4 regions of the Bradyrhizobium sp. 23AC genome follow, and region 1 is predicted to be linked to each of the others. Evidence: riboswitches for the same ligand, from Rfam matches in the RefSeq annotation. Region 1 holds a riboswitch; each other region holds the start of a gene.
The links. Region 1 has a riboswitch for cobalamin ahead of RAD10_RS30220 (TonB-dependent receptor). Riboswitches for the same ligand answer to the same signal wherever they lie in the genome.

Region 2: it holds a riboswitch for cobalamin, as region 1 does, so the genes downstream of both, RAD10_RS20970 (DUF1636 family protein) here and RAD10_RS30220 (TonB-dependent receptor) in region 1, are expected to answer to the same signal.
Region 3: it holds a riboswitch for cobalamin, as region 1 does, so the genes downstream of both, RAD10_RS20905 (energy-coupling factor ABC transporter permease) here and RAD10_RS30220 (TonB-dependent receptor) in region 1, are expected to answer to the same signal.
Region 4: it holds a riboswitch for cobalamin, as region 1 does, so the genes downstream of both, RAD10_RS20885 (TonB-dependent receptor) here and RAD10_RS30220 (TonB-dependent receptor) in region 1, are expected to answer to the same signal.

What each region holds. Positions count from the first base shown of each region.
Region 1 is NZ_JAVAYN010000016.1:198,500-205,658, forward strand. Features, by position in the region: gene RAD10_RS30195 (lytic transglycosylase domain-containing protein) at 1-545, opposite strand, end outside; gene RAD10_RS30200 (adenylate/guanylate cyclase domain-containing protein) at 862-2,598, shown strand; gene RAD10_RS30205 (hypothetical protein) at 2,723-2,899, shown strand; gene RAD10_RS30210 (hypothetical protein) at 3,038-3,247, shown strand; gene RAD10_RS30215 (hypothetical protein) at 3,346-3,609, shown strand; cobalamin riboswitch at 3,654-3,868, shown strand; gene RAD10_RS30220 (TonB-dependent receptor) at 3,983-6,220, shown strand; gene RAD10_RS30225 (hypothetical protein) at 6,280-6,861, shown strand.
Region 2 is NZ_JAVAYN010000008.1:180,823-187,981, forward strand. Features, by position in the region: gene cobN (cobaltochelatase subunit CobN) at 1-826, opposite strand, end outside; gene cobW (cobalamin biosynthesis protein CobW) at 826-1,860, opposite strand; gene RAD10_RS20970 (DUF1636 family protein) at 1,857-2,231, opposite strand; cobalamin riboswitch at 2,327-2,546, opposite strand; gene cobO (cob(I)yrinic acid a,c-diamide adenosyltransferase) at 2,587-3,222, shown strand; gene RAD10_RS20980 (cobyric acid synthase) at 3,228-4,676, shown strand; gene cobD (threonine-phosphate decarboxylase CobD) at 4,665-5,630, opposite strand; gene cbiB (adenosylcobinamide-phosphate synthase CbiB) at 5,642-6,583, opposite strand; gene cobU (bifunctional adenosylcobinamide kinase/adenosylcobinamide-phosphate guanylyltransferase) at 6,705-7,159, shown strand, end outside.
Region 3 is NZ_JAVAYN010000008.1:167,883-175,041, reverse strand. Features, by position in the region: gene RAD10_RS20935 (cobalt-precorrin-6A reductase) at 1-615, opposite strand, end outside; gene cbiE (precorrin-6y C5,15-methyltransferase (decarboxylating) subunit CbiE) at 626-1,807, shown strand; gene RAD10_RS20925 (cobalamin biosynthesis protein) at 1,804-2,172, shown strand; gene cobM (precorrin-4 C(11)-methyltransferase) at 2,169-2,951, shown strand; gene RAD10_RS20915 (cobyrinate a,c-diamide synthase) at 2,951-4,261, shown strand; gene cobA (uroporphyrinogen-III C-methyltransferase) at 4,258-4,989, shown strand; cobalamin riboswitch at 5,035-5,253, shown strand; gene RAD10_RS20905 (energy-coupling factor ABC transporter permease) at 5,291-5,968, shown strand; gene cobF (precorrin-6A synthase (deacetylating)) at 6,015-6,764, shown strand; gene cobT (nicotinate-nucleotide--dimethylbenzimidazole phosphoribosyltransferase) at 6,775-7,159, shown strand, end outside.
Region 4 is NZ_JAVAYN010000008.1:160,557-167,715, reverse strand. Features, by position in the region: gene cobT (nicotinate-nucleotide--dimethylbenzimidazole phosphoribosyltransferase) at 1-501, shown strand, start outside; gene RAD10_RS20890 (histidine phosphatase family protein) at 494-1,066, opposite strand; cobalamin riboswitch at 1,139-1,340, shown strand; gene RAD10_RS20885 (TonB-dependent receptor) at 1,459-3,807, shown strand; gene RAD10_RS20880 (PepSY domain-containing protein) at 3,820-5,241, shown strand; gene RAD10_RS20875 (siderophore-interacting protein) at 5,291-6,046, opposite strand; gene RAD10_RS20870 (O-methyltransferase) at 6,082-6,774, opposite strand; gene RAD10_RS20865 (AraC family transcriptional regulator) at 6,882-7,159, opposite strand, start outside.

The DNA.
Region 1 (7,159 bases):
TTGGCGCTGGTCGGGCGGTCCATGGTGAATTTGTGCACGGTGGCCGCGTCGGCCTTCTCCTGCCACAGCCGCGCCTCGGCGCGGCGGCGGAGCAGGGCGCTGCTCGGCCAACCCGGATTGGCGGCAAGGAAGGCGGCATAACGCTTGAAATTGGCGGTGCTCTCGGAATGGCGCAGCATGAACCAGTCGGCGAGCTTCTGTCCGGCGGGATCAGTGATGCGGTCGCGCGCCGCGCTCGCATCATCCGTCTTGCCCTTGCGCGCGAGGTCGATCGCGTCCTTCAGCGCGGCGAGGTCGCCGGTCAGCGGCGGCGGCGCCGGCTTGTCCGAGGGCTCGTCGTCGGTCTTCTTCGACTTGCGCTTGGCCTCGGCATGCTTGCCGTGACGGGACTTGGCCGCGGCATGACGCTGCTTGCCGGCTTTCGCCTCATGCGATTTTTTCGGCACGGACGATTTGTGGCTGCTTTTCGCCGCCAGCTCGGTCGGAAGGAGGGCCATTGCGGCCACGGCAACGAGACACGCGAGCGAGCGTAGGCACTGGTTCATCCCATGGTCCCCCTGCGAAACCACTACAAACCAAGGTCCGCGACGACATGCGGCTTGAGAATCAATGACATCGAAAACGATGCCACGGCATCGTTTCGCATTCCTCACGCTGTCGCAACAATGCGGCAAAATACGGATGGGATGCGGAACTTCCGCTGGGGGTCAGTTCCTTTAATCTTTGTTAACGATCCAGGCTCGCGCGACGGCCGGCCATGGTTCAGGGCGCCAGGAGGAACCAGATTGCTCGTGTTCCCGCAGCCAGATCCGGTGTATGGAGTTCCCTTGCTCTGTCCCTTTGGCCTTTGTCCCTGCAGCTATGCCGATTTTCAACCAGTCGATCAGGCGCAAGATCGTCGGTATCGCCCTCGGATTGATCGTCCTGATGCTGGTCACCTCGATCCTGTCGATGGTGATGTCGAGCCAGGTCGGCGTCCTGCTCGACGAGCTGACCAACCGCTACATCCCGGCCTATGGCGATCTCGCGCGCGCCAACATCCGCTCGCTGGAGCGTTCGGTGGCGCTGCGGCGGATGATCATGATGAAGATGCAGGCCTCCTCGGATGAGGAGGCCTATGCGGCCCGCCTTCGCGAGTTCGAGGACGCCGACCGCAAGATCGAGGAGGAGGCCGAGCGCGCGCGCAAGCTGATCAACGCGATCATAGACGACCCTCGCACGCCGTCCGACAATGCCGCGCTGGCACGGATCGAGACCCGCATCGAGACCGCCGTCGGCGAGCTGCGCCGCGATCAGAAGGAGAGCCACGCGAAACTCCTCAGCCAGGTCGACGCACAGCAGATGGCGGAAGCGCGCATCACGCTCGAGCATATCGACGCGCTGCGCGACCAGTTCAACCAGAAGATCGATGCGATCCGGGCCGACATGCTCAAGCAGGTCTTCGCCAGCACGTCGCAGGTGATCGGTCATCAGCACCAAGCGATCATCGTCTCTGGCATCGTGACGTTGCTCGCGGCGATCGTCGGCTTTGCCTTTGCACTCCTGGTGTCCAGCGGCATCACGCGCCCGGTGCGGCTGCTGCTCGCCGGCACCCGCGAGGTCGAGGCCGGCCGCTTCGACAAGACCATCACCGTCTCCACGCAGGACGAGATCGGCGAGCTCGCCGCGGCCTTCAACCGCATGACCGAGCAGCTCAGGCACAACGAGCGCATCCGCGAGACCTTTGGCCGCTACATCGATCCCAAGGTGGTGCAGGGGCTGATCGACCGGCCCGAGGTCGCGATCGACGGCGAGCGCCGGGTCATGACCATCATGTTCTGCGACATGAGCGGCTTCACCTCGATGAGCGAGGGCATGACCCCGCGCGGCCTCGTCAGAGTGATGAACCACTATTTCACGGTGATGTCCGGACCGATCAGGGGTAATCGCGGCATCATCGACAAATATATCGGCGACGCCATCATGTCCTATTGGGGCCCGCCCTTCATCGAGGAGGACGAGCAGGCGCTCCTGGCCGGCATCGCCGCAACCGAGATGGTCGACCAGGTGCCCGCGCTGCAGAAGCAGCTGCCCGACCTGCTCGGCATTCGCGCCATGCCGGCGCCGTGTGACCTGCGGATCGGCATCGCCACCGGCGAGGTCCTGACCGGCAGCATCGGCTCCGAGCTGATGATGAGCTTCACCGTGATGGGTGACGCCGTGAACCTGGCCTCGCGGCTGGAGGCCGTCAACAAGGTCTACGGCACCCGCATCCTGATCTCGCAGGCAACTGCTGACGCGATCGGAGCGCGGCTCGAGCTGCGCGAGATCGATCGTCTGGCGGTCGCGGGCCAGAGCGCGCCGCAGCCGATCTTCGAGGTGATGGCGCGGGCGGGCGCACTCACCGGCGCGCAGGACAGCCTGCGCGCGCATTATGCCGAAGCGCTCGCCGCCTATCGGGCCCGCCGCTTCGACGAGGCGCGCGCCGCCTTCAACGCCGCGCTCGAAGCCGTCCCCGGTGACGGCCCCTCGCGCACGATGCTCGGCCGCATCGCGCAATTCGAGGCCAAGCCGCCGGAAGAGGGGTGGGACGGTGCCTGGCGGCTGGAGCAGAAATAGCCGTTTTTGTTGGGCCAGCCCGCCCTGTCCGGAAAAAACGTTTCTACTCGATAACGATGTTCGCCGTGACCTATTTCCCGGGCTTAGGTTGGATGTCCTTGAGGCGTTTGACGGGGACACGCCGATGACAGAACTTCAGGACAGGCTGGAACGGTTCGAGACGCTCACCGCCGAATGCGAGCTGATCGCCAAGCTCGCCACCGACAGCACCAAGCGCGAGTTCTATCTGAAACTCTCGGAACAGTACCGTCAGCTGGCGGTGGACATGCGGCAGGCGATCGCGACCAAGGCTGCTGCCTGATCCCGGCTGCAATCCGTTCTTAAGGTTTGGCGCGCATCCTTGACCTCGCGAGCGATCGCTCGTGGTGGAAAGGCCGGGGTTCCCTGCAATGCAGCGCACCTCGCGAGTGTCATTTGCCATGCTTGACAGGGCAATCACATGCGCCTCGTTGCCGTGATCATATTCGCGCTCATGACGGCGGCCTGCGACCAGGAGCAGGATATCACCGGCTCGACGCCGACCTGCCCGATGCGGAACTACAGCTACAATCCCCGCGACATGAACCAGTGCGTCAGTGCCTGCAAATCGTGCGATCGCGGCACCACGGTCACCTGCACCACCTCCTGCACCCTCAAGGGCGCGCGCTGAGGCCCGCTTTCTCGCGGCGCACCCAGCGGCGGTGCTGGGGCACCGGAACGATTCACTTGGGTTAATCATTGAAGCAAGTGGGCAGGACGTGGAGTCCGATGGAAATGGGTATGCTCGATCCCGGTCGATTTCTGGTGTCGTGCTCGCATTGTGATGCCTGGCCGATGGCGGCCAATGTGAAGCGGTCGAGCTGGTCGGCGTCTCCGCACGAGGTGCGCTTTGTCTGCACGCGCTGTCGCCGCGAGGAGACCGCCATCGTCTCGGCCTCCGGCGAATTGACCCCGATCAAGCGCGTCGATGTTCCGCCGCGCGACGTCGCAGTCGCCTGGGCCCAGGCGCAACGGGTGCGAGGGCGGACCTGAGCGCCCGGCATGCACCCGGTCGATTGACTCCCGGGGCCAACGGCTCGTAAATGATTGGCGACGGTTCTCCTCACGGAGATCAAAAGGGAATGTGGTGCGGGATTGTCCCAACGCAGGGATTTGTCTCAACGCCACGGCTGCCCCCGCAACTGTAAGCGGTGAATCTTGCGTCTCATGCCACTGGGAATCTCGGTCCTGGGAAGGCGACGAAAGGTCACGACCCGCGAGCCAGGAGACCTGCCGTCAGCCGTGGTCACACGCGAAGATGTCGGTCGGGGAGTACAGACATTAGCTTCACCGGAGCGATCCATCGCTCTGCCGTGAAACCTCGTTCGCTGTGACGTGCCACTGACGTCATACCGAGGTTACAATTGTGTCCCGTCTTGTCCCTGCTGCCAGGCGCCTCAGCGCCGGCCTGCTCGCATCCGTTTCCCTCCATTCGCTCGATCTGTCCTCCGCTTTCGCCCAGCAGGCGCTTGCCGAGCAATTGCCGCCGATCGAGGTGACCAGGGCCGACGATCAGAACCGCACGCGCGCCAGGGCGATCGGTGACGGCGAGGCGACGCGGCAGCGGGTGAGGACGAATGTCGCGCCGGCAGGCGATGGCGCCGGCTCATCCGGCTCCGGCGGTGAGGCTGCCGCCGGCAGCGGCGGCATCGTCGGGGCCGCCACGACCGTCATCACGGCCGCGGATATCGCGCATTCGCCATCGCAGACGCTTGCCGAGATCATCGCGACGCAGACGCCGGGGGCCCAGATCACGACGCTCTATGGCGGCCAGATCGGCGCCAAGACCAGCGTGGACCTGCGTGGCTTCGGCGCCTTTGCCACCGCCAACACGCTGGTGCTGGTCAACGGCCGGCGGTTGAACGACGTCGACATGGCGCAGGTGGACCTCTCCACCATCCCGCTCAATTCGATCGAACGCATCGAGATCACGCGGGGCAATTCCGGCGCGGTGCTCTACGGCGACAACGCGGTCGGCGGTGTGATCAACATCGTCACCAAAAATGGCGTTGGCGGACCGCCCGTGACCGCGCGCATCGAGGCCGGCTTCGGCTCGTTCAACACCAGGCTCGGCAACGTCTCGACCTCGCTCAATTCCGGTCCGTGGTCGACCTCGTTCTATGGCAATACGGTCAGGACCGATGGCTATCGCGACAACAATCGCTATTCCCAGCAGAATGGCGTCGGCAATCTCAATTACACCACGCCCGGCCTCACCGCGTTTCTCACGGTCACCGGCGACAATCAGGAGCTGCGGCTGCCGGGCGGCCGCACCGTCGATCCCTCCATCGGCCTCGACGAGCTCAGGGCCAACCGGCGAGGGACCGGCACGCCCTTCAACTACGCCAACCAACAGGGTTTTGGCGCGACCGCGGGTTTCACCAAGACCCTGGTCGACGGCGTCGATCTCATCGTCGACGGCGGCGTGCGCGACAAGAAGCAGCAGAGTGCGTTCTTTTCCACCCCGACGCCGGTTCCGGCGTTCTTCACGTCGACCTATGTCGGTTCCCATCTGACGACATGGTCGATCACGCCGCGGCTCAGCGTGAAGAGCCTGCTGCTCGGCATGCCCTCGCAGCTCCTGACCGGCATCGACTATTACGACGCGAGCTTTCAGCAGAACCGCGGCGCCGGGCAGGGGCTCTCCCCATGGCACAATTACGACCTCAGGCAGCAGACGGTTGCGGGTTATTTCCAGCACACATTGGGAATCGCGCCCAAGACGGACATCTCCTACGGCGCGCGTGTGCAGAACGTCAGGCTCGCGGCACGCGACAATTTCGACCCGGCAGCTCCGTTCAACGGCGACATCGGCGCGCTGCCGCTGACGAGCAACGAGACCCAATATGCGCTGCATCTCGGCGCCGAGCATCGCCTCAACGACCAAGTCTCGCTGTTCGGCCGCGTTGCGCGCGCGTTCCGCACGCCTGATGTCGACGAGCGCCTGTCCTCAGGGCCTTCGTTCGATCCCTTTACCTTCGCCGCGATCCCGCAAACGTTCCAGCTCAAGACCCAGACCTCGCAGGACATTGAGGGTGGTGTTCGCATCAAGGGCGGCGGGTTGCAGCTGCAGAGCAGTCTCTATCTGATGGATCTCACAAACGAGGTCCATTTCAATCCGGTCCTGTTCTACAACACCAATCTTGATCCGACCCGCCGCTACGGCTCTGAGACCAGCCTGTCCTATCGCGTCAACGACGCCCTGCTGCTGCGCTCCGGCGTGGCCTATACGAGCGCGGTCTTCCGCGAAGGCATCTGGGCCGGCAACGACGTGCCGCTGGTCTCGCGCTACACGGCGAGTGCGGGCGTCACCTGGAACATCTGGCAGAATTACGTGGTGCTCGATGCCACCGCGCGCTTCTGGAGCGAGCGTCGCATGGACAACGACCAGGCGGGCACCCAGAAGCCGATCCCCGCCAACGGCACGATCGATCTCAAGCTCAGCGGCCAGGTTGAGCGCTACTTCTGGTCCCTCAGCGTCAACAATGTGCTGAACGCGCTCTACTACGACTACGCCATCGCGAGCACCTTCACGGACGGCCGCTTCAGCGCCTATCCGCTGCCCGGCCGCACCTATCTGCTCAAGGCCGGTGCAACGTTCTGATTTCGCCGGGGCTGTCACACGCCCTCAAACGGACTAGAATTCGAAAAGGAGATTCAACCATGGCTCTCAGCATCCTGCCGTCCAGTGGCGATCGCTTCCGGCTTCAGCCGGTCGCGCCGCGCCTTGCGCCGATGTTCTGCTTTGCGCTGCTGACGGCGTCATGCGCGCTCGCAAGTTTTGCGTTCGCCTGTGCCACGCCGTTCGCGGCCTTCGCCGTCGTTGCCGCGGCGATGCTGCCGCAGCGTCCGGCGCTGCTCGTCGTCACCGGCGCCTGGCTCGTCAACCAGATCATCGGTTTCGGCGTGCTGCACTATCCCGTTGATGCCAGCACGATTTCCTGGGGCTTCGTGATCGGCGCGGCCGCGCTTCTGGCGACCGCGGCCTCGTCGACGGTGCTCGGCCTGCTGCCGCAGGGCCGCACGCCGCTGGCGCTGGCGATCACGCTCGTCGTCGCCTATGGGATTTACGAACTCGCGCTGCTCGCCGCGACGCCGTTCCTCGGCGGCGAGGGCGCCTTCACCGCTGCCATCGTGACGCGCATTGGACTGACCAGCGCGGTCTGGCTCGCCGGCCTCGTCGCGATCTGTGAGATCGTCCGTCTGATCGATCCGGCCGGACGCAAGCGAGCAATATCGGCCTGAGCCGCTCTCGTAGCCCGGATGGAGCGAACGCGTAATCCGGGGCCGCTTGCCCGGCATTTTGCACTGTCCCGGATTACGCGGAGCCTGTCATCGGGCGGCGCTTCGCGCCGACCCGTTGGCTCCATCCGGGCTACGGGACCGTGCCTGTGTCGCCCTCTGTCAATCCACGCGCGCCAAAATATTCCACTTTACCGAAATTCGGTTTCGGCGTATGTGTCGCCCATCCCGGCTCACCAAGAGGGGCGATCATGTGTCGTCACGCATCGCGAGCCGGGCTTGCGGTGGACGCGGCAGCGTC
Region 2 (7,159 bases), on a different contig from region 1:
ACGGCGTCATGCCGTCGTCGCCCGCCGCTGAGAACGCCGTCGCGTTGATGATCGCCGCCGGAGGGTTTTGCGCAAGCTGCGCCCGCAACCAATCCGCGACGCCCGCAGCCTTCAGCGAGGTCACGAACACGCCGCAGGCGTCAAAGCCGCGCTCGCGCAGCGCTGCGATCAGAGCATCGACCGGGCCCGTGTCCGCAGCGGTAAGATATGAACGATAGAACGTTACCAGAGCGCGCGGCCTGCCCTCGCCGTGCACCGGTGGAGCAATGACGCCGCGCGCGGGTTCGTAAAACCCCATCTCGGGCACGGTCGTCTCGCCGATGACTGGCCCGGCATAAAGTCCCGAGGCCAGCGCGAGCTGTGCAATCGCGGCCTGCGCCGCGACCGGGCCGCCGGTGTCGCAGAGCACCTTGAGCCGGCGCAGCGTCGAGACAGGCAAGGTCGAGTATGCATCGAGCCGCGTGTCGTCACGGCCATCGGCCGGCAGCACGGCCAGCACGATATTGCGATCCCTGGCGAGCTGTTGCAGGGCCGCAAGTCCATAGGACCAATAGGACTCACCGCCGATCAACCGCACCAGAATGCCACGCGCCTGCGACAGCGTGCGCTCGATATAGGTGTCGACCGACAGCGGATGACGCAGCTCAGCAAGATTCGCGAGCCGCAGCGTCGGCAGGCTCTCGCGACCACGCCGCCAGCCGGCTGCGAACGCCGCGAGATCCGAATCCGAATACGAGAGCACCACGAGATCGGCCGGGTCCTGGCCGATATCCCTTGGCGTCGCGGTCTCCTCCAGACCGCGGCTCTCGCGGAAGACGACGTGCATCAGATACCTAGTCCTGCCTTGATGGCGGCCTCGTCGATATCGCCGTGCTCGCCGATCACGACGAGCTTCGACCGCCTGTTGCCAGCACCCCAGGGCTTGTCGAACTGGTGGCGCACGCGCTCGCCGACCGCCTGCAGCAAGAGGCGCATCGGCTTGCCCGCAACCGCGATATAGCCTTTTGCGCGCAGCACGTTCTGCTCGCGTGCCAGCTTCTGGACGGATGCGACCAGCGCATCGACGTCGGCGACTTCAGGAAGGTCGACCACGACCGAGGCGAAATCATCGTGCTCGTGCTCTTCCTCGCCGTCATGATGCGAGGGACGCGCGGCGAGATCGTTCTCGGCGGCAGCGCCGAGACCGAGGATGACGCGCGCATCGATCGCACCGTCGGTCACGGGGAGCATCGGCACACGGCGCGGCATCTCGGCGGTGATGGCAGCCTTGGCCGCTTCAAGTCCCGCCGCCCCAGCGAGGTCGGCCTTGGTCAGCAGCACGATGTCGGCGCAGGCGATCTGGTCCTCGAACACTTCCGACAGCGGCGTCTCGTGGTCCAAATTCTCGTCCGCGGCGCGCTGCGCTTCGACGGCGTCAGGATCCGGCGCAAAGCGGCCAGCGGCGACAGCCTCGGCATCCGCGAGCGCGATCACGCCGTCGACGGTGATGCGCGAACGGATCTCCGGCCAGTCGAATGCCTTCAGCAGCGGCTTGGGCAGCGCCAGGCCCGAGGTCTCGATCAGGATGTGATCGGGCCGCACGGGCCGCGCCAGCAGTTTTTCCATGGTCGGAATGAAATCGTCGGCAACGGTGCAGCAGATGCAGCCGTTGGCGAGCTCGACGATGTTCTCCTCCGGACAATTGGCATCGGCGCAGGATTTCAGGATCTCGCCGTCGACGCCCTCACTACCGAACTCGTTGACGAGTACCGCGAGCTTCTTGCCGCCGGCATTGCTGAGCAGATGCTGGATCAGCGTCGTCTTGCCGGAGCCGAGAAAACCGGTGACCACCGTAACCGGGACTTTTGCGAGCGAGTTCATTCAGCGGCCTCCGGCACGACGGCAATAGGGGGAATGCGGGCAAGCGACTGCTTGCGGAATATTTCCGGCCGGCTGCGCCAGGGCACGAGGCCGTCAGGCGCGGCCGCATAGGCCGCGGCGCCCGCGACCACATCCTGCGCATTCGCATCCGACAGGCGGCCATAGACATAGGACCAGCGGCCAGGCGCGCTGAGCGCGACCGAGCAGCCCTGATTGCAGGCCGATAGGCATTCGACAGGAACCACATTGACGCCCTCGGGCACGCCGGCCTCGAGGATCGCCCCATGCAGGCGCTTGCCGGGCGTCGCCTCGCCCTCGCCGGGCGTCTCGCCGGCACGGCAGGTGATGCAGACGTGAAGTGTGACGGTCATCGCCTCTTCCAGATAACAGCGGGAGGCGATGAGGCACACGGACCGCACTTTTGGAGGCCCGTTTTCCCCGTCGCGGAACACCCCGTCCGCCGGTCCAAAACTCGTCCGCGCTGGCAGGTCTCCCGGCTTGCGGAGCAGGGTTTTCCCCTTCGATCCCCGCCTTCCCGATTCCCGCGGGAATCAGTGGCTTCGGACATCTCTCCGGTCACGGTCGCGGGGGCGGCTGCATTTTGGACCCAAATCTTGCCGATTCGGACCCTATCGCATTCCCTCTTCGCCTGTCATAGGACAGGAACCAACGCCGGGCCACCATTTGCCGGTGGCCGCCACTTGTCAAGCCGAAGGACCGGGACCGATGACGCCTGAACCGGATACAAAAACGGCCGAGGAAACCGATGCTCGCCACGCCACGAAAATGGCGAAGAAGAAGGCCGCCCGCGACAAGATCATGGCGACCAAGAGCGGCGAAAAGGGCCTCATCATCGTCCACACCGGGGCCGGCAAGGGCAAGTCCTCCTCGGCCTTCGGCATGATCGTCCGCTGCGTCGCGCACGGCTTTCCCTGCGCGGTCGTGCAGTTCATCAAGGGCGCCTGGGATACCGGCGAGCGACGCCTGCTCACCGGCCATTTCGGCGACCTCTGCCAGTTCCACGCCATGGGTGAAGGTTTTACCTGGGAGACGCAGGACCGCGCCCGCGACATCGCCGCCGCGCGCGCCGGCTGGGAGAAGGCCAAGGAGCTGATTCTCGATGAGAGCTTGCGCATGGTCGTGCTCGACGAGATCAACATCGCGCTGCGCTACGACTATCTCGACATCGCCGAGGTCGTCGAGTTTCTGACCACCTCGAAGCCACCGATGACGCATGTCGTGCTCACCGGCCGCAACGCCAAGGACGAGTTGATCGAGATCGCCGATCTCGTCACCGAGATGACGCTAGTGAAACATCCCTTCCGCTCCGGCATCAAGGCACAGGCCGGCGTCGAGTTCTGAGTTCGATGACACGCGCGCTGATGATTCAGGGGGCCGGCTCGGACGTGGGCAAGTCGCTCATCGTCGCCGGCCTCGCGCGCGCCTTCACGCGGCGCGGCCTGCGCGTGCTCCCGTTCAAGCCGCAAAACATGTCGAACAATGCCGCCGTCACCGTCGATGGCGGCGAGATCGGCCGCGCCCAGGCGTTGCAGGCGCTGGCCGCTCGCGTCGAGCCGCACACCGACATGAACCCCGTGCTGCTCAAGCCCGAGACCGATGTCGGCGCGCAGGTGATCGTCCACGGAAAGCGCATCGCGACCGCGCGTGCGCGCGACTACGCGGCCATGAAGCCCTCACTGATGGGCGCAGTGCTGGAGAGCTTTGAGCGGCTGAAGGCGCGCGCCGATCTCGTTCTGGTCGAAGGCGCGGGCAGTCCGGCCGAGGTGAATTTGCGCAAGGCCGACATCGCCAATATGGGTTTTGCGCGCAAGGCCGACGTGCCGGTCTTGCTGGTCGGCGACATCGACCGCGGCGGCGTCATCGCCCAGCTGGTCGGCATCAAGACCGTGATCGACCCCAACGATGCCGCGATGATCCGAGGCTTTGTCATCAACAAGTTCCGCGGCGACCCCACCCTGTTCGACGATGGCTACAATCTGATCGAGCAAAAGACCGCATGGCGCGGCCTTGGCGTGCTGCCCTGGTTCGCCCGCGCCGGCGAGCTGCCGGCCGAGGATGCGCTCGGCCTGAGCGACGCGCGCAAGCCCGGCCAATGCAAGATCGCCTGCCTGGCGCTGTCGCGGATCGCCAATTTCGACGATCTCGATCCACTCAAGCTCGAGCCGGGCGTCGATCTCGTGATGGTACGCCCCGGCGAAGCGATCCCCGGCGATGTCCGCCTCGTCATCATCCCCGGCTCAAAGTCCACCCGCGGCGATCTCGCCTTCCTGCGCGCGCAAGGCTGGGACATCGATCTGATCGCGCATCACCGCAGGGGTGGCCATGTGCTCGGCCTCTGCGGCGGCTATCAGATGCTCGGGCGCAGCGTCGCCGACCCTGACGGCATCGAAGGCACCGCAGGCGACACGCCGGGCCTTGGCCTACTGGATGTGGACACGGTGATGAACCCGCAGAAGACGCTGACGCGCGTCGCGGCTGTGCATGCCGCCACGGACCAGCCGATCGAGGCGTACGAAATCCACATCGGCCGTACCGATGGGCCCGATCGTGCGCGCCCGTTCGCGAAGCTGAACGGCGAGCCGGAAGGCGCGATCTCGCGCGACGGGCGCGTGCAGGGCAGCTATCTGCACGGCCTGTTCACGTCGGATGATTTCCGCAAGGCGTATCTGGCAAAGCTCGACATTCCCGCTGGCAACGAGCCCTACCACACCAGGGTCGAGAGTGCGCTCGATGCGCTCGCCGACCACATCGAAAAGCATCTCGACCTGGAAGGACTGCTCGCGCTAGCGCGCTAGCACCTCGGCAAGGCGCATCCATTCGGCTTCGCTGCCGGGAAGCCCGAGCCGAAGCCATGTCGGCTTTTGCGCGAAGACGCGCGACCAGATCTGGCTTCGTGCCAATCTGTCTTGCGCGGCGAGCGCGTCGGGCGTCTCGTAGAGACGGAACAGCGGCGTCCCCCCAAGCAGCATCCAGCTTTGCGCTTGCGCTATGGCATCGAGGCGAACACAGTCCCGGGCAAGTCGCGCTGACGTGGTCTCGGCCCAGGCGTCGTCACGCAACGCACGACAGCCGATCGCGATCGCCGCTCCCGAAACCGGCCATGGACCCGACATCGACGCAAGCTTGCCAATGTCGGCGGCATTGCCGATCGCGAAGCCGAGCCGCAGGCCGGCAAGGCCATAGAACTTTCCGAACGAGCGCAGGATCAGCAGTCCCGGCCGATCGGCCTCCGATGCAAGCGACAGCTGCGGAACGGCGTCGACGAAGCTCTCGTCGATGACGACGCGGCCGACGCTTGGCAGCAGTGCGAGCAGATCCTTTGGTGCATGATGCTGACCGCCGGGATTGTTGGGATTGACGACGATGGCGAGATCCGCGCCTGCCAGCGCGTCGAGTTCGCTGGCCTCCTCGACATCCCAGCCTGCAGTCGACAGAACCCCTGCGTATTCATTGTAGGTCGGTCCGAGGATGCGGGCGCGGCCGGTTCGTACCAGCTGCGGCAGCAATTGAATGGCAGCCTGCGCGCCGCCCATCGCAACGATCGGTGCGCTGGTGCGATAGGCATGCTGCGCCGCCTGATGCAGGGCGTTGATGTCGGATTGCGAGGGCAGCGCATTCCAATAGTGCGCATCGATCTCGCCGACGGGATAAGGCAGCCGGTTGATCCCTGTCGACAGATCGATCCAGTCTTCCGCGCGTCCGCCGAAACGCTGCTGTGCCAGATCCAGATTTCCACCGTGCTCGAGCATGTCCCGTTCTTTCATGCGAAAGCCAGGATCGCAAGGGTGCCAGCGAGCAGCACCATGGCGCGGCGGTAGACCGTCAGTGCCTCGGCGATATCAGCGGCGCGCGGATCGCGCGCGCCCTCGTTGAGCCAAGGCTCATCGGTCGCGCTGCCGTGATAGATGCGGGGGCCGCTGAGCCGGACGCCAAGCGCCCCCGCCATGGCCGCCTCCGGCCAGCCGGCATTGGGCGAGCGGTGACGGCGTGCGTCGCGCGTCATGCACGACAGCGCCTCCGATCGCCGCGGCGCTAGCAGCACGAACAAAAATCCGGTCAGCCGCGCCGGAATGAAATTGGCGACATCGTCGATGCGCGCGGCCGCCCAGCCGAAGGCTTCATGTCGCTCGCTGCGATGGCCGATCATCGAATCCAGCGTGTTGATCGCCTTGTAGCCGAGGATGCCCGGCAGGCCGAACAGCGCGCCCCAGAACACCGGCGCTACGATGCCGTCGGAGGCGTTTTCCGCAAGGCTCTCGATCGCCGCGCGCGCGATTCCGGCTTCATCGAGCGCTGCGGGATCGCGGCCGACGATGCGCGAGACCGCCTCGCGCGCACCGGCGATGTCGGCGGCTTGCAGGGGATTTGCGACGGCGGCAACGTGATCATGCAACGAGCGCAGCGCAACCAGCGGCCAGGCCAGGATACCGACCAGCACGATTTGGATCCAACTCGAGGAAAGCAAGGCCTGAAGCGCGCAGCCGATCGCAACGGAAAATGTGATCACCAGGAGCGCTCCGGCGACACCAGCAGCGCGGCGGAGCGCCGGCGGATCTGACGCGCGATTCCAGCCGCGATCGATTGCACCGATCAGCCGACCCAGCCAGGTCACGGGATGACCGATCCGCGCGAACAGCCACGACGGCCAGCCCAGGAGGGCATCCACCGCCATCGCCACCACCATCGCACCCGCAAAGCCCACACACGCCTCCTGTCCCGCCCCTGTTGCGCAAAGCGAAGGCAGAGCGCAAGCCCCCGCCCGGCTGATTTCGGCTTTGTCTTTGGCCGCGTTTGGTGATTAGTCAGGCTCACAGGAGACCTTTATGGCCGTCATCTTGATCACGGGCGGAGCGCGATCGGGCAAGAGCAAGCGTGCGGAAATGCGCACGCGCGCCTTCCCCGGGCAGCCCGTCTATGTCGCGACGGCTGAGGCGCTTGATAGCGAAATGGAAGCGCGGATCGCCAAGCACCGCGCGCGCCGCGGAACCGACTGGATCGAGCGCGAGGTGCCGCTCGATCTCGTCCCCGCGCTGATCGCGACCGACGGTGGCGGCGCAACGCTCGTGGACTGCCTGACGCTGTGGCTCTCCAACCTGATGCATGCCGAGCGCGACTGGGAGCGCGAAGTCGGAGAACTCGCCGCCGCCCTGCCCCGCCTGAAAAGCCCCGTCGTCCTCGTCACCAACGAAGTCGGTCTCGGCATCGTCCCCGACAACGCGCTGGCGCGCAGCTATCGCGACGCCGCCGGCATCATGAACCAGATCATCGCCGAAGCCGC
Region 3 (7,159 bases), on a different contig from region 1:
GATCTTGGCGCGCGCGCCATCGCCGCCGGAATTGCGGGCGACGATCCAGCCGATGCCGCGTTTGCGCATCATCTCGATCTCGCTATCGAACGTGAACGGTCCACGCGACACGATCACGTCAGCCGGGAAGGGCAGCGGCGCCTCGGGCGGATCGACGAACCGCAGCGTGTAGGCATGCGGCTTCATCGCAAATGGCGCGATGTGTTGGCGGCCGATGGCGAGGAACACGTTTGCGGGCGCCTCGGGCAGCGCGGCCGCCGCGGCGCTGACATCTGCGACTTCAATCCAGTTGTCGCTGGACATCCTGGCCCAGGGCGCGCGCTCCAACGCGATCAGGGGCGTATTGGTTGCCGCGCACGCCTCGACCGCATTGCGGCTCATCTCCGCGGCGAAAGGATGCGTCGCGTCGATCACATGCGTAATGCCCTCGCTGCGAACGTAGTCGGCAAGCCCGCTCACGCCGCCGAAGCCGCCGATGCGGGTCGGCAGCGGCTGGTCGGCGGGCGCGCGGGTGCGACCGCCATAGGAATAGATGGCCTCGATGCCTGCGCGCGCGATCGCCGCGGCAAGCTGGCTCGCATCGGCCGTTCCGCCCAGAATGAGGGCGCGCGTCATGGCTGATTCCTTGGCTGATCCCTGGCTGACCATCATCGGTATCGGCGAAGATGGCCTTGCCGGGCTGTCCGAAGCAAGCCGAAAGGCGCTCAATGAGGCCGAAACCGTCTTCGGTGGTGAACGGCATCTCGCGCTTGCCGGCGTCGGCAGCCGCGGCCGTCCCTGGCCGGTGCCGTTCGACGCCGACGTCGTTCTGGGCAGCCGCGGCCGGCCGACGGCGGTGCTCGCCTCCGGTGATCCGTTCTGGCATGGCGCCGGTGCAGCTCTCGCCGAGAGGCTGCAAGCCGGCGAGTGGATCGCGCGTTCGGCACCGTCGACCTTCTCGCTTGCGGCCGCGCGGCTGGGCTGGCGGCTCGAATTCGCCGTCTGCCTCGGGCTTCACGCCGCACCGTTCGAACGTCTCGTTCCGCATCTGGCGCGAGGGGCGCGCATTATCTGCCTCGTGCGCGATGGGAAAGCGGCAAGCGATCTTGCAACATGGTTGAGCGAGCGCGGATGGGGCGCCTCGGCCTTCTGGACGCTCGCCGCACTCGGTGGGCCGCGCGAAAGCATCCAAGAATATCGCGCCGACGGTTTCGCCGGTGATCCCGCTGGAAACCTGGTCGCAGTCGCCGTTGAGGCGAAGGGCACGCAGGGCATCCCCCGCAGCTCGGGAATTTCGGACGATCTGTTCGTCCATGACGGCCAGATCACCAAGCGGCCGGTGCGCGCGCTGGCGCTCTCGGCGCTGGCGCCGCGTCCCGGCGAGCGGCTGTGGGATATCGGCGCCGGTTCGGGGTCGATCTCGGTCGAGTGGGCGCTCTGCGGCGGGACGGCGACAGCAATCGAGCCGTGCGAGGATCGCGCCGCAAACATCGGCCGCAATGCAACGGCGTTTGGGCTTTCGCACCGGATCACCGTCGTCACAGGGAGGGCGCCTGAAGCTGTTGCTGCACTCGAAGCACCGGATGCGGTCTTCATCGGCGGCGGTCTCGACATCGCAATGTTCGATGCGATCTGGTCGCGGCTTGCGCCAGGCACGCGGCTGGTTGCACATTCGGTCACATTGGAGACGGAAGCGTTGCTCGGCGATCTGCACCAGCGCCACGGCGGTGAGCTGATGCGGGTGGAGATCGCGCATGCTGGCCCGCTCGGCCGTTACCGGTCCTGGGAGGCGTCGCGGCCGGTGGTGCAGTGGAGTACGGTCCGATGAAGGTGGCCGGGTTTGGGTTCAGGAGAGATGTCACTCTCGCTTCGCTGCGCGAAGCGCTGCTGGCGGCGGGTGATCCCGAAGGCCTCACGGCGATGGCAACTGTCAGCGACAAGGCCGACGCGGAGCCGCTGCAGCAGCTCGCGCGCGAGTGCGGTGTGCCAATCAAGGCTGTTCCGGCCGACATGTTGGCCAGGATCGCCACGCCGACCCGGTCCAATCTTGTGGCGGAGAAGTTCGGCACTGGATCGGTCGCCGAAGCCGCGGCACTCGCTGCGGCCGGGCCGCGCGCACGGCTGATCGCGACACGCGTTGTCTCGCAGGATCGCACCGCGACCGCCGCGATCGCGGAAGGAGACGGCGCATGACGGTGCATTTCATTGGGGCAGGGCCGGGCGCGCCTGATCTGCTGACATTGCGTGGCCGCGACCTGATCGCGGCCTGTCCGGTCTGCCTCTATGCGGGCTCACTGGTCCCCGAAGGCGTGCTCGCGCATTGCCCGCCCAACGCGCGTATCGTCAACACGGCGCCGCTGTCGCTCGACGAGATCATCGCGGAGATCGCCGCCGCGCATACAGAAGGCAAGGATGTCGCGCGGCTGCATTCCGGTGATCTCTCGATCTGGTCCGCGATGGGTGAGCAGCTGCGCCGCCTGCGCTCGCTCGGCATTCCCTACACGGTTACACCTGGCGTTCCCTCCTTCTCGGCTGCGGCGGCAGCGCTCGAGGTCGAGCTCACGCTGCCAGGGCTTGCCCAGACAGTGGTGCTGACGCGCACGCCGGGCCGAGCCAGCGCCATGCCTGAAGGCGAGAAGCTTGCGGCATTCGCTGCCACCGGCGCTGTGCTCGCGATCCACCTGTCGATCCATCTGCTCGACAAACTCATCGCCGAGCTATCGCCACATTATGGCGCGGATTGTCCGGTCGCGATCGTCTGGCGCGCGAGCTGGCCCGATCAGCGCATCATCCGCGCTACGCTAGCAACGCTCGATTCTGCTATTGCTGGCGAGATGGAACGCACTGCGCTGATCCTGGTCGGCAGGACGCTGGGCGCTGCGGATTTCGACGAGAGCCGTCTCTATGCCGCCGACTACGACCGCCGCTACCGCCCCGTCGGTGTCGAGCCGCGCTTTCCGGAGGTCTCGTGATGGCGGCAGGGCTCGTCATCTCCGCACCGGCTTCCGGCGTCGGCAAGACCACGGTGACGCTGGCGCTCGCGCGCGCCTGGCGCAATCGCGGATTGAACGTGCAGTGCTTCAAGAGCGGTCCCGATTACATCGATCCCGCCTTCCACGCCGCCGCCACGGGACGCGCTTCCGTCAACGTCGATAGCTGGGCGATGAACCGCGGGGCGATCTCGCATCTCGTCAGTCGCGGTGCGGACGCCGATATCGTGCTCGCCGAGGGCTCGATGGGCCTGTTCGACGGTGTCGCCGCGCCCGGTGTCTCCGGCACCGGTGCCACCGCCGACATTGCGGAGATGCTGGGCTGGCCGGTGCTGTTGGTGATTGATCCCTCCGGCCAGGCGCAGACCGCGGCGGCGATCGCCGCGGGACTTCGCGATTATCGCCCCGGCGTGCGGCTTGCCGGCGTCGTGCTCAACCGCGTCGCCAGCCCGCGCCATGAAGACCTCGTGCGGCGTGCGCTCGACGATTCCGGCATTGCCGTGTTCGGCGCGCTGCCGCGTCATGCCGGGATCAGCCTGCCGAAGCGACATCTCGGCCTGGTGCAGGCCGAAGAGCAGGCCGAGATCGGCAAGCTGATCGACGAGGCCGCGCGCTTCGTTGCCGAGCATGTCGATCTCGATGCGGTGCTGGGATCGGCTGCCAGCTGGTCGCCGCAACCTGCCGCGAATGGGCTGAACGTGACACCGCCGGGGCAGCGCATTGCGCTGGCCCGCGATGCGGCGTTCTCCTTCATCTATCCGCATATGCTGGAAGCCTGGCGCGCGGCGGGCGCGGAGATCTCGACATTCTCGCCGCTCTCCGATGAGGCGCCCGACGCGAGCGCCGATGTGTGCTGGCTGCCCGGCGGCTACCCCGAGCTCCATGCCGGCAAGATCGCGGCCAATGCGCGTTTTCGCAGCGGCCTGCGCGCGTTCGCCGAAACGCGGCCGGTGCACGGCGAATGCGGGGGCTATATGGTGCTGGGAACCGCTCTGACCGACGCGGACGGTGTCCGCCACGAGATGACAGGCCTGCTTGGCCTGGAGACGAGCTTTGCCAAGCGTCGCATGCATCTCGGTTATCGTCTGGCCGAACTCGCCGCGCCGATGCCGGGACATCGCTCCGGCGCGCGCTTGCGCGGCCATGAGTTCCACTATTCGACCATTCTTGCCCAGCCTGATACGCCGCTGGCAGTCGTGCATGATGCGACCGGCGCAGTCATCGCCGAGACCGGCTCGCAGCGCGGCCACGCCACCGGCACCTTCTTTCATCTGATCGCGGAGGACCGGTGAGCGGATTCGTCTCCTTCATCTCCGCCGGGCCCGGCGACCCCGAGCTTCTCACGCTCAAGGGCGCAGCGCGGCTGCGCGAAGCCGACGTCGTGCTCTATGACGATCTTGCCTCCGGCGCGATCCTCGATCTCGCCCGGGCCGGCGCCAATCTCGTCGCGGTGGGAAAACGGGCAGGGCGTCCCTCGACCAAGCAGCACCACGTCAACCGTCTGTTGGTCGACTATGCCGCAACTGGCGCGCGCGTGGTGCGGCTCAAGTCGGGCGACGCCGGCATTTTCGGCCGGCTCGAGGAGGAGCTGGAGACGCTGCGTGAGGCCGGTATCGGCTACGAGATCGTTCCCGGCGTGACATCGGCCTGCGTTGCCGCGGCGCAGGCCGGCATTCCCCTGACCCGGCGCCATACCTCGCGCCGGGTGCAGTTCGTCACCGGCGCCGATGTCACCGGCGAGCTGCCGCCCAACCTGAACTGGGGGGCACTGGCCGACCCGGAAGCGACGACCGTGGTCTATATGGGCCGGCGCACCTTCCCGGCGCTTGTCGCAAAGTTGATCGCGCACGGGCTCGCTGCGGATACCCCCGCGCTGTTCGCCGAATCCCTCGGACGCCCCGACGAACGGCTGGTCCGCACCACCATCGCCGAACTTGCCGAGCAGCTTGCGCGCGGCGGCGCCGCCTCGACGGCCGCCGTGATCCTGTTTGGGGCGCTGGCGGGGGATTATCCGTCATGACGGCCTTGGCCGCCGTTCGCCCCTTGACGCAGGCTCAGCGAAAGGGGCACACAAGAGAAGCATGGTGCTCGACGCGGCGCAAAGCGCCGGAGCATAATCGGGAATGGGGGTGGGCGGACCCAGTTGCGGCGCCCAAAACCCCAGCCGCCCCCGCGACTGTAAGCGGTGAGGGACTCCGATCAGCCACTGGGCCGCAAGGTCCGGGAAGGCCGGAAATCCCGGGGAACCGCGAGCCAGGAGACCGGCCCTGCACGTTTTGAGGCCAAGGCCGTCGGGTGTGACGGCAGGAAGGAATTGAGCCATGCATATCGAACCCGGCATAGTGACGGGCGCCAAGCTCGTGTTGAGTTACGCAACCGGCATCGCCGCAGGCGGCGTTGCGCTGAAGCTCGCGGTGGAGACCGTGCGTGAGCAGGGCATCACGTCGTTCGCGGCGCGGACGCTCGCCACCACAGTCCTCGTCTTCACCTTCTTCGAGATCCTGCCGCACTTCCCGGTCGGCGTCTCCGAGGTGCACTTCATTCTCGGCTCGACACTGTTCCTGCTGTTCGGTGCGGCGCCCGCGGCCTTCGGCCTCGCATTCGGCCTGCTGCTCCAGGGCGTGTTCTTCGAGCCCGCTGACATCCCGCAATACGGCATGAACGTCACCACACTGCTGGTGCCGCTGTTCGCGATCCAGGCGATCGCTTCACGGATCATCTCGCGCAACACCGCCTATGTTGATTTGAAGTATCGGCAGGCGCTGGCGCTTTCGACGACCTATCAGGCCGGTGTGATCGCCTGGGTGGCGTTCTGGGCGCTCTATGGTTCCGGTTTTGCCATGACCAATCTCGCCAGCATCGCGACGTTCGCGGCGTCCTATGCGCTGGTCATCGTGATCGAGCCGCTCGCCGATCTCGCGGTGCTGGCGCTGGCGAAGTCGCTGCGCGGCGTCACCGCGCCAGGCCTCGTCACCCCGCGCCTGCATAACGCGGCCTGAGAGACAAGCGAACGGGCGGCCTGCAGGGCCGCCCGTCGCGTTCGCGATGCTCACGCTCTCTTTGATAGGCATCGGTTGCGGTGATCCCGACCAGCTCACGCGCGCCGCTGTTCGAGCGATCAACGCCGCCGATCTCGTCCTGATTCCGCGCAAGGGGACGGCGAAGTCCGATCTCGCCGATCTCAGGCGGACGATCTGCGCGGATGTGCTGACCAGCGACAAGACAGCCATCGCTGAGTTCGACCTTCCCGTGCGCGACGTCGCTGAAGCTGACTACCGCAAGGGCGTGGACGATTGGCACGACGCGGTTGCCGCGACCTGGTCGCAGACGATCGCAAAGCATCTCGAAGGTGAGGGCAGGGTTGCGCTGCTGATCTGGGGCGATCCCTCGCTCTATGATTCCTCGTTGCGCATTGCGCGGCGGCTCAATCCCTTGCCTGACATCGAGGTCGTACCCGGCATCACGTCGATCCAGACGCTGTGCGCGGCGCATGCGCTGCCGCTCAACGACATCGGCGAGCCCTTTCTGGTCACGACCGGGCGGCGCTTGCGCGAAGGCGGCTGGCCGCAAGGTGTCGACACCGTGGTGGTGATGCTCGACGGCGGCACGGCGTTCCAGTCGCTCGATCCGGAAGGCTTGCAGATCTGGTGGGGCGCCTATCTCGGCATGCCCGACCAGATCGTCATGTCCGGCGTGCTCGCCGAGGTCGGCCCGCGCATCGTGGCGTTGCGTCAGGAGGTGCGCGAGCGGCATGGCTGGATCATGGACAGCTACATTCTCAAGCGCAGGCCGTAAGCGAGGCAGTATGCTCCCCGAATGGGTCACCCAAAATTGCCCCGATGTCTCCGTAGTGCATCGCGAGGCGGCCATCGCGCGGCAGGCGCAATTGACAAAGCCGACCGGTGCACTCGGCCGGCTGGAGCAGCTCGCAATCGAGCTTGCGGGCCTGCAGGCGACCGAGCAGCCGCGTGCCGCACGGGTGCCGATCATCGTCTTCGCCGGCGACCACGGCATCGTCGCGCAGGGCGTCTCGGCCTATCCGCAAGAAGTGACCATCGCGATGATGGCGAATTTCGCCGCTGGCGGCGCCGCGATCTCGGTGTTGGCGCGCGAGCTTGGCTCGAGCCTGGACGTCGTCGACGCCGGAACGCTGGCAACAGAGGCAATGGCGGGTGTCATCACCGACAAGC
Region 4 (7,159 bases), on a different contig from region 1:
ATCGCGGCGAGCCTGCTCGGCATCAGCGCCGAAGAGATCGCGGGCAGCGGCACCGGCGTCGATGCGGCCGGCCGTGCGCACAAGGCCCGTGTCATCGATGCTGCGATCGCGCGTCACGGCGTTGGCGGCGCTTCGCCGGAAAAAATCCTATGCGCCGTTGGCGGCCTGGAGATCGCGGCGATCTCAGGTGCGATCATCGCGGCCGCGCAGCGCCGCATCCCTGTATTGATCGATGGCTTCATCGTATCGGTGGCAGCGCTCGCAGCAGTGCGGCTTAATCCGTCGTGCCAGCCGTTCCTGCTGCCGTCGCATCAATCGGCGGAGCAGGGGCATCGGCTGGTGTTGCGCGCGCTGAACGTGCAGCCGTTGATCAGCCTCGATCTCAGGCTCGGCGAGGGATCGGGTGCCGCCATCGCACTGCCGCTGGTGCGGCTCGCCTGCAGCCTTCACAACGGCATGGCGACGTTTGCGCAGGCCAATGTGCCTGACAGACCTAACTGATCCGCTGATTGACGGAGACGACGCGCCAGCCGCTCGCAAGGCGATCGATCCGGGTCAGCGACAGCGGATCGACCACGAAGCGCAAGGCGGCCTGCGGCGTCAGATCCAGCGCGATGCAGAGCGCGGCGCGGATGGTGCCGGAATGCACGACGAGCGTGGCCGATCCGGCTGCGATCCGCGACAGGCCGAGCCGCACGCGCACGACCTGATCCGCAAAGCTTTCGCCGCCCGGCGGCCGTCCGGCAGCCGGATCGCTCCAGAACCGCGCATAGGCGTCGCCGCCGCTCTCGGCGAGTTTGTCGTGCCGGTGGCCGGTCCAGTCGCCGAAATCCTGCTCGCGGAATTCGCTGACGGGCTCCGGCTCGAGCCCCAATGCGCGCGCCGTCTCGATCGTGCGCCGCGACGGGCTGGCATAGCTGGCGGCATCCCGCGGCAGGCGCCGCCGCAGAGCGTCCAATTGCACGCGATCGCCGAGGTCGGCCGGCGCGTCGGCGGCGTGGATGGTGCCCGTCACACCCGCGACGGGCGCGTGCCGTATCAACCAGAGGAAGGTCTCGCCTTCCATGCTCATCTCCAAGGAAGTTGCTCGCTGTGGCCATAACGCCGCAACTGGCACATTGACTCTGTTGTTATGGTAATCCTAGATGCTTGCGACGGTTTCCCCGAGAGGGGATGAAAAGGGAATACGGTGCGGGGACATTGTCCCCAACGCCGTGGCTGCCCCCGCAACTGTGAGCGGATAATCCTTCGTCAGAAGCCACTGGGTCCTCGGTCCCGGGAAGGCGACGAAGCGGTGATGACCCGCGAGCCAGGAGACCTGCCGTCAGCCGTGGTCACACGCGAAGATGTCGGTCGGGGAGTACAGACATTCGGCTTCATCGGACGGCTGAAGGGCCAAAAGGTGAGACCTCGTTCGCTGTGACGTGCCACTGACGTCATACCGAGGTCCGAAAAACCGTGTCTTCCATCCGTATCGTACGACCGCGAAAATTCCTGCTCGCCTCCGCCGCGCTCACATCCTTTGCCGCTCTCGATCTGCCCGCTGCGCTGGCGCAGCAGGCCCGTGAACCCCTGCCGCCCGTCGAAGTATCGCCGGCGCTATCCCGCAAGCAGGCCAAGCCTGCCGGCCGGGAGGCGCAGAGCACGCGCCGCGCAGCAGCGCGCAGGCCGGCGGCCGCAGCAGCGATGCCGAAGCCCGTCGTGCCGGCTGCGGCACCTCCGACGCCGCTCAACAGCAATGCCGTCGCCGAAAGCGCATCGCGGCTCGGCCTGACGGTGCGCGAGACGCCCGCGACCGTTGAGGTGATCTCCGCCGAGACCATGCGCGAGCAGGGCTATCGCACCGTGTCCGACGTGGCGCAGGGGGCGGTCGGTGTTACCTCCGGCGATAATCCGGCCGAGCCTTCCGCCTTCTCGATGCGCGGCTTCACCAACAGCCAGATCAACACGCTCTACAACGGCATCAAGATCGGTCCGCAGAACATGACCTCGCGGATCATGGACACCGCCAATCTGGAGGCCGTGGAATTCCTGAAGGGCCCGGCATCGCTGATCTCGGGCGAGGGCGCCGCCGGCGGCGCGATCAATTTTGTGACCAAGCAGCCGCACACGGGACCGATCCGGAACGAAGCTGATTTCTCCTGGGATTCGCTGAACTCGTTACGCGCGCATTACGGTTCGGGCGGCAGCACCAATGTGCAGGGCCTCGACTATCGCTTCGACATCAGCCGTTCGGCGCTCAACGGCTTTGCCGACGACACCAATACCAAGATGCTCGACGTGTCGGGCCAGCTCAACTATCGCATCTCCGACAGTCTCAAGATCTGGGGCGCGATCGAGTATCGCGAAGACCGCTCCAAGGCCTATTGGGGCGCGCCGCTGGTGCCGATCGCGTTCAGCGGCTCGCATGCGACGTCGGGGATCGTCTCAGGCAATTACTTCAACAGGACTGATCTTGGGGCTGTCACGATCGACGACCGCACCTTCAACACCAACTACAACGTCCTCGACAACCGCAATGTCGCGCAGGAGGTGTGGCTGCGCGGCGGTTTCGAGCTGAAGCTGGCGCCGGACCTGACCTTGAAGAGTCAGGCCTATGGTTACGGCGCCGAGCGCACCTGGTTCAACAACGAGATCGAGGCGTTCGATTCCACTAACAACCAGGTGTATCGCGAGCGCTTCTATGTCGCGCACAGCCAGCGCCTCGTCGGCAACATCACCGACCTGATCTGGGACGCGAATATCGCGGGCTTCGACAATCGCTTGGTCACGACGCTGTCGTCGAGCTATCTTGATTTCGTCAGGCCGGGCGCGGCAAACTTCCCGAACGATTATGTCTCGCTGGTCGATCCCAACCGCGGCTTCTACGGTCTGCTCACGACCAAGCAGCAGACCGCGCGTATCGACAACGAGGCGCTGTCGTTCGAGGACAGGCTGAAGCTGACGCGGACCTTCGCGCTGATCGGCGGCCTGCGCGTCGAGCACATCGGGCTCGATCGCAACTCGACGGATACCGCCGGCCTGGTGAACGCGGGCTTCCCGTTCACGAAAGACTGGGCGCCGGTGACGGGCCGCATCGGCTACACCTGGGAGGCCGTGCCCGGCCTGACTTTCTTCAGCCAGTACGCCACCGGCGCCGACGTCTCCGCGAACACCAGCTTCCTGTTGTTGCCGACCCAGCCGCTCGACCTCACGACCTCGCGGACCTACGAGACCGGCGTCAAGCATCTGTTCTGGGACAACAGGGCGGAGTGGTCGTTCTCGGCCTACGACATCGTGCGCAAAAACGTCTATGCCGCGGCCGGCGGCATGGCGCTCAACATTGCCGGACGCCAGGAGTCGAAGGGCGTCGAGCTCGCCGCCTCGGTCCGTCCGATCGATCCGCTGCGTCTGTGGGGCAACATCGCCTATGTCGACGCCCGCTATGCCGACTACAATTTCGCCGGCGGCTCGTTCTCCGGCAATACGCCGCCGAACGTGCCGCGCATCGTGGCGAATGCCGGCGCGTCGTACCGGTTCTTCACGCCCTGGCCGGTAGAGCTCGGCATCACCGGCCGCCATGTCGGCGACCGCTACAACACCGATGCCAATGTCGTGACGATGAAAGCGTATACCGTCGCCGACGTCTACGCCTTCGTCGACATCCCGAAGACGGTGTTCAGCGCGGTCGATCAGGCACGCCTGACCTTCCGCGTCCGCAACATCACTGATAAGCGCTATGCGATCTGGGGCGATCCGTTCTATCCCGACCAGATCCTCTTGGGCGCGCCGCGGACCTACGAGCTTTCGGCCGCGTTCAAATGGTAGGGCGCTGAACGGATGATGGGCGCGATCGTCCTGGTGCACCGCTGGCTCGGGATCGCGTTCTGCCTGCTGTTCGCGATGTGGTTCGCGACGGGGATCGTAATGCACTTCGTTCCGTTTCCGTCGCTGACGGAAGCGGAACGGTTTGCCGGTCTCGCGCCGGTGGATCGCGAAGCGGCGAGGATCCCGCTTGCGGAGGCGGTCGCTGCGAGCGGGGTCGCGGGCGCCGTGCGCGTCCGGCTGATCCAGCGGAGCGATGCAGCGGTCTACATCGTGTCGGGATCATCGCGCGTGCGCGCGGTCCGCGCCTCCGACGGAGGGGATGCGTCGGTCGCAACTGCCGATGCCGCGCTTGCCATCGCGCGGGAGCACGCGCGCAATCGCGGGCTCGATGCCGCGCGGGTCGCGGTCGTTGCGTTCTCGGACCATGATCAGTGGAGCGTGCCGAACGGCTTCGATCGCCACCGGCCGCTGTTTCGCGTGGCCCTCGGCGATGCTGCCGGGACGGAAATCTACGTCTCCTCGGCCACCGGCGAGATCGTCCTGGACACGAGGCGGCGCGAGCGGGGCTGGAATTGGGCCGGCAGTGTGCTGCACTGGATTTATCCTACGGTCCTGAGAAGCAACTGGTCGCTGTGGGATCGCGTCGTCTGGACGCTGTCATTGCTGGCCTTGCTCGCGGCGATGCTTGGTGCGGTGCTCGGGATCGCGCGGGTGAAGCTGCGAGGGCCCCGGATGTCCACACCCTATCGTGGCTGGCACGCGTTGCATCACCTCATTGGCCTCGCGGCAACAATGTTCGTGCTGACATGGAGTCTCAGCGGCTGGCTCTCCATGGATCACGGCCGGCTGTTCTCGCGCGGACAATTGACCGCGGCCGAGTCCGGCGTGATGAAGGCATTGCCTGATTGGGCGGCGGCCTCATGGCTCGATCGGCAGCCGATATCGCCCTCGGCCCGGGAGATCGAATGGTTTGCCTTTAATGGCATTGTCTACCGGCGCGACCGGGTGAGCCTCGACCATCAGGTCTTGATCAAGGCAGGGGACGCGCTCCGCGATGAACCGACGGGATTTCTGGAGGTTCATGAGATCCAGAATCTGGTGGCGCGCCTCGCCGCCGGCTGCGGCGCGCCGTCCGTTCTTGCTGGCAACGACGACTACCCCGCGCAATCGGCTGTCCCGGGTGCGCCCGCCTACCGCTCGCGCTGCGGCGACCTCTGGTTCGATATCGACGGTGCCGATGGCAGTGTGCTGCAAAGGCTGGATACCTCGCGGCGGGCCTATCGCTGGTTCTACAGCGCGCTCCACACGCTCGATTTTCCGGTCCTGCTGGCGCATCCACGTCTGCGCGATGTCCTGATCGTCGGACTCTGTGCGTTGGGACTGGCGTTCTCCGTCACCGGGATCGCGATTGGCTGGCGGCGTCTGCGGTCCTGACCGAAACCGCGTGTCTTGTCCAACGGCCGTCGGTTACATCGGCTCCTCTCTAATCCAGACCGGTCTTGCCCGGTGCCCAATAAGCTTTTGCCCTGATCCGCGATGAGGCGACGCCGGCGGCCTTCAAGGCGCGGCCGATGCGCTGGATCGAGGATGCCTTGCCGGTCAGGACGAACTGTGCGCCGTTTGCGGCAAGGCGGAGCAACTCGGATTCGGCGGTTGCAAGATGGGTATCATCGGCGCTGCATGCGATTAATCTGGCCTGGCCGAGGCCGATGGAATCCAGCACCAGTCTCGACTCCGCGACATCGGTGGCTTCGAACACATGCAGCGCGCCGCCAGCCTGCAGGCTGTCACGCAACGCCGCCGCAAGGCCGAACGAGGTTTCATCGCCGAACAGAACGATGGGCGCTCCGAGGTCGGCAAGGTCGAACGAGCGGCGTGGACCAAAGAACTGGCAGGTGTCACCTTCGCGCAAACCGCCGGCCCAGCGGCTGCCGGGGCCTTCGCCATGTGCAAAGGCTAGGAGCCGCGTTCTGCCCTTGCCGGCGTCCCACGACATCGGCGTAAAGGTGCGCGCGCTCAGGCCCGAGCCCATCGCGACCTGGATCTTGTCGCCGGCCGTCCAGGCAACGTTCCCGAGCGCTTCGCCTTCGAGCTCGACGAGCCGGAAGCGCGGCGAGAGCGTCCTGACGCCGGCGACGCGCGCCGGGCGCATCAGCCATCGCAGCAACATCCGCGTGAGCCGTCCCTGCGGTGCCCGCGATGGCTCGGACGTCTGTGGCTCGTGAGCGGCCTCGTTCAAGTTTGGCTCCATCACAGGTTTCACCGCCGCGCCGATCATCTGGTCTTGATCGTGAATTCGTTGCCACGTCCCGGGTCGAACGGCAGCGACAGTGAGAGGTAACCGTTCTCGGGATCGCGCACGTAGTCGATATAGCCCGAAGCTTCCTCGAGCGCGTTCTCGCCGACGATGAGCGCGCCGCGCTTCAGGTGCGGCTCCAGCAGCCTGAGAATGGGAAGATAGAGAGTGAAAGCGCCATCGAGCATCACCATGTCGATCTCGCCGCCGAGGCCGGAGCTGAGCGTTTCGCGCGCATCGCCGTGCCTGAACTCGACGAGGTCGGCGAGCCCCGCGGCAGCAAGGTTCGTCCGCGCCCGCTCGATCTTGCCGGGTTCTAGATCGGTCCCGATCAGGCGGCCGCCACCGATGTCGCGCAGGCCCGCCGCCATGTAGATCGCGGAAATCCCCATCGAGGAGCCAAACTCGACGATGCGCTTTGCCTTGGAGGCGCGGACGCACATGTAGAGGAAGCGTCCGAACCGCGGAGAGACGCTCAAAAAATTATCCGCAAGTCCGCGATAGACTTCGTTCAGATCGCGGCTCTCGGCTGCGATGGCCTTGCTGATGATCTCATCGCGGCCCTTCGCTTCCTTCGCGAAGGTTTGCATCAGTTGCCCGTCGGCGATCTCCGCTTCCTGGTGAAGACGAAGGAGGACGTCGGTGACGACGCCTCTGCTGAGTGAATCCATGTCGGTCGGCTCCTTGCCAATGCGCCCGCCGGGCGCTTCGGAGCCTGGATACGAAATGGTCCCTCAGATCGCATTCCGCGAACGGGACAATCGATTGCGAATTCCGGTCAGTGTGCGCCGATGCGGCGTTCGGCCAGATATCGCGCCGGCGGCTTGCCCAGCGCCTTGCGGAACATGGTGACGAAGGCGCTGGCTCCCTCATAGCCGAGATCGAGCGCCACGGCCTGGACCGATGCGCCCTGGTCGAGGCGCTGAAGCGCGATCAGGATGTGGAGCTGCTGGCGCCAGCGGCCGAAGCTCATGCCGGTCTCGCGTTGCAGGATGCGGGTGAGGGTGCGCGGCGCGACGGCCATGCGCCGGCTCCAATCCTCGATCGTCGCGCGAT